2 regions of the Rhizobium sp. P43 genome follow, and region 2 is predicted to be linked to the other one. Evidence: riboswitches for the same ligand, from Rfam matches in the RefSeq annotation. Region 2 holds a riboswitch; the other holds the start of a gene.
The links. Region 2 has a riboswitch for thiamine pyrophosphate ahead of thiC (phosphomethylpyrimidine synthase ThiC). Riboswitches for the same ligand answer to the same signal wherever they lie in the genome.

Region 1: it holds a riboswitch for thiamine pyrophosphate, as region 2 does, so the genes downstream of both, thiD (bifunctional hydroxymethylpyrimidine kinase/phosphomethylpyrimidine kinase) here and thiC (phosphomethylpyrimidine synthase ThiC) in region 2, are expected to answer to the same signal.

What each region holds. Positions count from the first base shown of each region.
Region 1 is NZ_CM161539.1:3,255,211-3,258,591, forward strand. Features, by position in the region: gene AC1PUL_RS16260 (class II glutamine amidotransferase) at 1-41, opposite strand, end outside; gene AC1PUL_RS16265 (pirin family protein) at 282-1,193, shown strand; gene thiD (bifunctional hydroxymethylpyrimidine kinase/phosphomethylpyrimidine kinase) at 1,275-2,102, opposite strand; TPP riboswitch at 2,156-2,252, opposite strand; gene AC1PUL_RS16275 (HAD-IA family hydrolase) at 2,382-3,056, shown strand; gene AC1PUL_RS16280 (peptide chain release factor 3) at 3,113-3,381, opposite strand, start outside.
Region 2 is NZ_CM161539.1:3,821,874-3,825,254, forward strand. Features, by position in the region: gene thiO (glycine oxidase ThiO) at 1-87, opposite strand, end outside; gene thiC (phosphomethylpyrimidine synthase ThiC) at 84-1,922, opposite strand; TPP riboswitch at 2,014-2,147, opposite strand; gene AC1PUL_RS19030 (MBL fold metallo-hydrolase) at 2,208-3,293, opposite strand.

The DNA.
Region 1 (3,381 bases), 570 kb from region 2:
AGGAAGATCGGAACACCGCGGTAAGCCACCCAACGACACATATGATTTTGCCCCAGTTCAATCGAACCGATTGCTGATCTTCAACAGTCTTCGCCCGATAGACTAATGATTTGCAAACATGAGCCCATTCATGACAAAATTTTGTCGGGCAGTGCAACATTTCTTGCGCGCCGGATTGGCGCAAATGTGAACACTGCGTTCTGACAGCCCCACCTGCGCGGCAGCGACCGCTCGCATATATTCCCGGGCAAGCAAGTCACTCGACCCAAGGAGATCCCCTGATGTCCATCCGTCCCGTCAAGCATGAGAGCCGCGCCACGCCGACCATGGAGGGCGCGGGCGTGAAGCTGCACCGCGTCTTCGGTTTCGGCGATCCCTCGATGACCGATCCCTTCCTGATGATGGACGACTTTCGTAATGACGAGCCGAGCGACTATCTGCGCGGCTTTCCCTGGCATCCGCATCGCGGCATCGAGACGATCACCTATGTGCTGGCCGGCACCGTCGAACATGGCGACAGTCTCGGCAATTACGGCATGCTGGGTGCCGGCGACCTGCAATGGATGACCGCCGGCAGCGGCATCCTGCACCAGGAAATGCCGAAGGGTGATTTCGCCGGCCGGATGCACGGCTTCCAGCTGTGGGCCAACCTGCCGTCTTCGCTGAAGATGACCAAGCCGCGTTACCAGGACATCAAGTCTGCCGACATCCCCATTGTCATCGATGACGACGGCACCGCCGTGCGCGTCATCTGCGGCGACTTCTGGGGCAAGAGCGGCCCGGTCGACGGCATTGCCGCCGAGCCCGTCTATCTCGACATCTCGGTGCCGCCGGGTAAGCGCAAGACCTTCCCGGTCGACACCTATCGCTCGGCCTTCGCCTATATCTTTGCCGGCTCCGGCTCGTTCCGCGATGCCTCCAAGCCCTTCGGCGTGAAGGTCGAGAAGGAATACATGGGCGAGGAGCTGAACATCCGCGACCTTTCCGGCAACCGGACGCTGGTCGTTTTCGACACCGGCGACGAGATTACCGTGCAGGCCGGCGACAAGGGCATCCGCTTCCTGCTCGTCACCGGCAAGCCGATCAAGGAGCCGGTCGCCTGGCATGGTCCGATCGTCATGAACACACGCGAAGAGCTGATGCAGGCGATGAAGGAGTTGCAGAACGGAACCTTTATCAAGGCCGATCATTAATCCCACGCAGTCAAGTTCACTTCAACCCGGCGTCTCCAGCGCCGGGTTTTCTTTTTTGTCTGCACTTCTCCGCCTTTGGCATCACGAAAGCGCGGGCTCCGCCCACATGGCATGGAAGTGGTGCACCGGGCCGTGTCCCGATCCGACCGTCAGCCTGCCGGAGGCCGCAACAGCCTCAGCCAGCCAGGCCTTTGCGATACTGACCGCTTCCTGCGGCTGCCTGCCCTTCGCAAGCTCCGCCGCCAGGGCGCTCGACAGCGAGCAGCCGGTTCCGTGGGTGTTGGACGTCTCGACGCGGCGGGCCTCGAACCAGCTGACCTGTCCATCCGCAACCAACACATCCGGGCTTTCTGCTCCGGAGAGATGTCCGCCCTTGACCAGCACGGCCTTCGGGCCGAGCGCTGTCAGCCGGACGGCCTGAGATTCCATGATGCGACGGTCCGATGCTTCCGGGTCGCCGAGCAGGGCCGCAGCCTCCGGCAGGTTCGGGGTGAGCAGGGTCGCCAGCGGCAGGAGTTGTAAGGTCAACGCCTCGACAGCATCGGGATCGAGAAGCGAGGCCCCACCCTTGGCGATCATCACCGGGTCGAGAACCACGGGAATGCCACGATGCGGCTTCAGCGCCTCCGCCACGGCTGAGGCAATCCCGGCATTGGCGATTATGCCAATCTTCACGGCATCGACCCTGATATCGGCAAAGACCATGCGGATCTGCTCGGCAACGAAATCCGGATCGAGCGGCACGACCGCCGAGACGCCCCTTGTATTTTGCGCCGTGAGCGCCGTGATGACCGCCATACCGTAGCAGCCCCGGGCCGAGAAAGCCTTGAGGTCGGCCTGGATGCCGGCGCCGCCGGACGGGTCCGAGCCGGCGATCGAGAGCACGTTGCGGATGGAGGTGGATGTCATGGCTGCTTCTCCCTTCTGGCGGAGAAGCGACTGGGCAGACGCGGAAAGCCCGACATGGCACCCAATCGACTCCCTCCGCCAGCATGATCTGGTTCAGGTTCAAAGGGTACTTCTCAGCCCGGCTTGCACCGGACGCCCCTGTCTCATGGCCGGGAGATTAGGCGAGAGCGGAGGGCCTGTCACCTGCCATCGGCCGCACTCCCGATTAAGTGTTTGCAGCCCTCTGCAAGAGGGGTTAGGGGACCGTGACGACGCGACCGACAGAGAGGACCCAAGACCTTGCATCACGCCCCCGACCGGCTCTTTGATCGCGCCTATGACGCCTTCCTCTTCGACATGGACGGCACGTTGCTCAACTCCATCGCCGCCGCCGAACGCGTCTGGAGCCGCTGGGCTCTCAAGCATGGCCTTGATCTGCAAGCCTTCCTGCCGACCATGCATGGCAAGCGGGGGATCGACACGATCAGCGCACTGAACCTGCCTGGCATCGATGTGGTCAAGGAAGCGCTGGAGATAGAGCGCGGCGAGATCGAGGATCTCGACGGCATTGTGCCGATCCCGGGCGCAATCGCCTTTCTGAACAGCCTACCGGCGGAGCGCTGGGCGATCGTGACATCTGCACCGTCGGCGCTTGCGCGTGCCCGCATCGGGGCGGCCGGCCTGCCGCAGCCGGTCAAGATCGTGACAGCCGAGGATGTGAAAGTCGGCAAACCGGATCCGGCCGGCTACCGGCTCGGCGCCGAGCGACTGGGTGTCGATCCGTCCCGCTGCCTGGTGTTCGAAGATGTGCTAGCTGGTGTGAAGGCCGGAGAAGCAGCGGGCGCCGATGTCGCGGTGATTACCGCGACCCATACGCATCCGCTTAAGACTGATCATCCGACGATTTCAAGCTATGAGCGCCTGCGGGTCGAGTTCACGTCCGCGCAGGCGCTTTGGATCAGACCGGCAGAATAACCACACACGTCAGGCTTTGCAGGGGCGGCGGTAAATCCGCCACCGCCCGCCAGGCCTCACGCCGCCTTGGCGACGTGATATTCCTTGATGGCGACCATCTTGATCGCCGGGTACCGCTCAGATTCATAACGCAGAGAGAACTGGTCCTGGGCCATGAAGACGGGGTCGCCGTCGAGATCGCGGCAGATGTCGCCACGGCGCTGGGTCATGAACTTTTCCAGATCATCCTTGTTCTCGGCCGAAATCCAGCGGCAGACGGAGAAGCGCGACATTTCGAAGGAGACCGGCAGGCCGTATTCGCCCTGGAGGCGTTCCTTCAACACGT
Region 2 (3,381 bases):
CACGACCTCGACAGGGATACCCCTGCGCGCCAGTTCGAGCGCCGTCGCCAGCCCTGCGACACCGGCGCCTTTCACCAGGATGGTCATGACCGCTCTCCCGCCCCAAGCGCTGCGATCTCGTCCGCCGTCATGTAGAGATCGCCGCCGGCGCGGTATTTCTCCGCCATGGCGGTCAGGCCCTCCTTCTGTGCCTCGGCGCGGATGTCATGGGATATGCGCATCGAGCAGAATTTCGGCCCGCACATCGAGCAGAAATGCGCGACCTTGTGCGCCTCCTTCGGTAGGGTTTCGTCATGGAAGGCGCGGGCCGTGTCCGGATCGAGCGAGAGGTTGAACTGGTCTTCCCAGCGGAATTCGAACCGGGCGCGGGACAGTGCATCGTCGCGCAGCTGGGCCGCCGGATGGCCCTTGGCGAGGTCGGCGGCATGCGCTGCGATCTTGTAGGTGATGACGCCGGTCTTCACATCGTCGCGGTCGGGCAGGCCTAAATGCTCCTTCGGCGTGACGTAGCAGAGCATGGCCGTGCCGAACCAGCCGATCATCGCGGCACCAATGCCGGAGGTGATGTGGTCGTAGCCGGGTGCGATATCCGTCGTCAGCGGCCCCAGCGTATAGAAGGGGGCCTCGCCGCAGGTCTTCAGCTGCTTGTCCATGTTCTCCTTGATCTTGTGCATCGGAACATGGCCGGGGCCCTCGATCATCACCTGACAATCTTTCTCCCAGGCAATCTTGGTCAGCTCGCCCAGCGTCTCAAGCTCGGCAAACTGGGCGGCATCATTGGCATCGGCAATCGAGCCGGGCCGCAGTCCATCGCCCAGCGAGAAGGAGACATCGTATGCGCGGCAGATGTCGCAGATTTCCTCGAAATGCTCGTAGAGGAAGCTCTCCTTGTGATGATGCAGACACCACTTGGCCATGATCGAACCGCCGCGCGAAACGATGCCGGTCACGCGGTTGACGGTCAGCGGGATGTAATGCAGCCGAACGCCGGCATGGATGGTGAAATAGTCGACGCCCTGTTCGGCCTGCTCGATCAGCGTGTCGCGATAGACCTCCCAGGTCAGGTCTTCGGCGATACCGCCGACCTTTTCCAGCGCCTGGTAGAGCGGCACGGTGCCGATCGGTACGGGCGAATTGCGGATGATCCAGTCGCGGATGTTGTGAATGTTGCGGCCGGTCGAGAGATCCATGACCGTATCGGCCCCCCAGCGGATCGCCCAGACCATCTTCTCGACTTCCTCGGCCATGGAGGAGGTGACGGCCGAATTGCCGATATTGGCGTTGATCTTCACCAGGAAATTGCGACCGATGATCATCGGCTCGAGTTCCGGATGGTTGATGTTGGCGGGGATGATTGCCCTCCCTGAGGCGATCTCCTTGCGGACGAATTCCGGCGTCACGTGATCGGGGATCGCGGCGCCGAAGCTTTCGCCGTCGCGGGTGAGCGCTTCTTTCATGGCCTTGCGGCCAAGGTTTTCCCGGATCGCCACATATTCCATTTCCGGCGTGATGATGCCGGCGCGGGCATAGGCAAGCTGTGTTACGGCTTTGCCGCCCGTGGCACGAAGCGGCTGATGTTTCACGGGAAACGCCGGTGTCAGTTTGTCGGCAGAGACAAAACCGTTGTCCTCGGGCTTTACATCGCGGCCGTCATAGGCCTCGACATCGCCGCGTGTCTGGACCCAGTCGAGACGGTGCCGGGCAAGCCCCTGGTCGATGGCGATTGTCGCCTGCGGGTCGGTATAGGGACCTGACGCGTCATAGACATTCACAGGCGGTTCGCCAGAGGTCGGGTGCAGGGCGATCTGGCGCAGGGGCACACGGATATCCGGGTGGATGTCCCCTGCCAAGAAGATCTTGGTCGAGGCGGGAAGCGGCCCGGTGGTGACGTCGGGCCTGTTGAAGTCAGGGGCAATGTTCATCATTGAGCTCCAAGTGTTCAGGTTGGAGACCCAGTCATGTCAGGCGGAATGATGGAAAGACGCCACGGGATTCGGATTCCGAATCATCGTTTTTGCAGCGCTCGCACCGTCCCTACGCCAGTATGAACTGGATCAGGTTCAACGGGTCACCGCGCTGCCATTGTCCTTATCGGGATTGGCGTAGCGATATCTCAGCCCCTTGTCGGGACACCCCTGGTGAATGCGCCAAGTCTGGCCAAAAGCGTGAGCCGTGTCAACGAGCCCCTGTCTCTTGTATTTTTGGCCTCAAGCGTTTGTCAGAGGCACCTCGAATTGCTGGCCGGGTCGCAATCCCTTGAAGCGGTCATTGCCGATACCGGCTGAGGACATGGCCACGGCCAGCGCCTTTGGCGGATCGTCGATGCCTTCATTGGTCAGCTGGAAGGTGCCGAAATGGTGGCCGATGCCGAAGGCCGCACCGCTTAAGCGGAAGCCTTCTATCGCTTCTTCCGGGTTCTGGTGCTGCGCCTTCATGAACCAGCGCGGCTCATAGGCACCGATCGGCATGATGGCGAGCCTGATGTCGCCATGCTTGGCCTTGAGCTCGCGATAATGCTTGCCCTCGGCATAGCCGGTATCACCGATGTGATAGATCTTGCCGCCCGGAGTTTCCAAGACGAAGGCAGCCCAGAGCGCCATGCGCCGGTCGCCCATGCCACGGGCCGACCAGTGATGGCAGGGCTCGCAATGGATGCTGACGCCCTTGCCGATCTCGATCTGGTCACCCCAATCCATGACGCTTGCCACCATGCCTGGCATGTCGTCGCGCATGATGGTGTCATTGCCGAGTGGTGTGACGATGCGCGGATTGTCCCGCCTGAAGAGGCGCCTCAGCGTCGCAGTATCCAGATGGTCGTAGTGATTATGCGTGACAATGACGATATCGATCTTCGGCAGGTCGTCGAAGGCAACGCCCGGCGGATTGTTGCGCTTTGGTCCGGCAAAGGAGACGGGACTTGCGCGTTCGGACCAGACAGGGTCGGTCAGGATGTTGAGCCCTGCTGTCTGGATGAGCAGGGTCGCATGACCGACCATGGTGACGACAAGCCGGCTTCCTTCGACGCGAGGTTCCGGTTTGGTCGTCACGACATCGGTAGCCTGGGCCGGTCTCGGCCACTCGATCTTGCCGCCGCCGAACTGCCAGCGCAGAAGATCGGTGAAGCCACGAGGCTCTTCTCCGCCCGGGTTGAAGAAGACCTTGCCGTCGAAATGATCGGAGATCGGACCGGTGTAATAGCGGTTGCCCGCATGTGCCTCCCGCAAGCCGAGACCTCCGAGTGTTGCGGCAACGAGGCCGAAGCCCGACCATTTGAGAAAGCTGCGTCTGTTCATGGCTCACCCATATGTGGTTTCGTCAATTCTACGGCAATAGGCGCACTGCAGATTGCTCGATGTGCCTGATCTCCCGAAAAATCGGGAC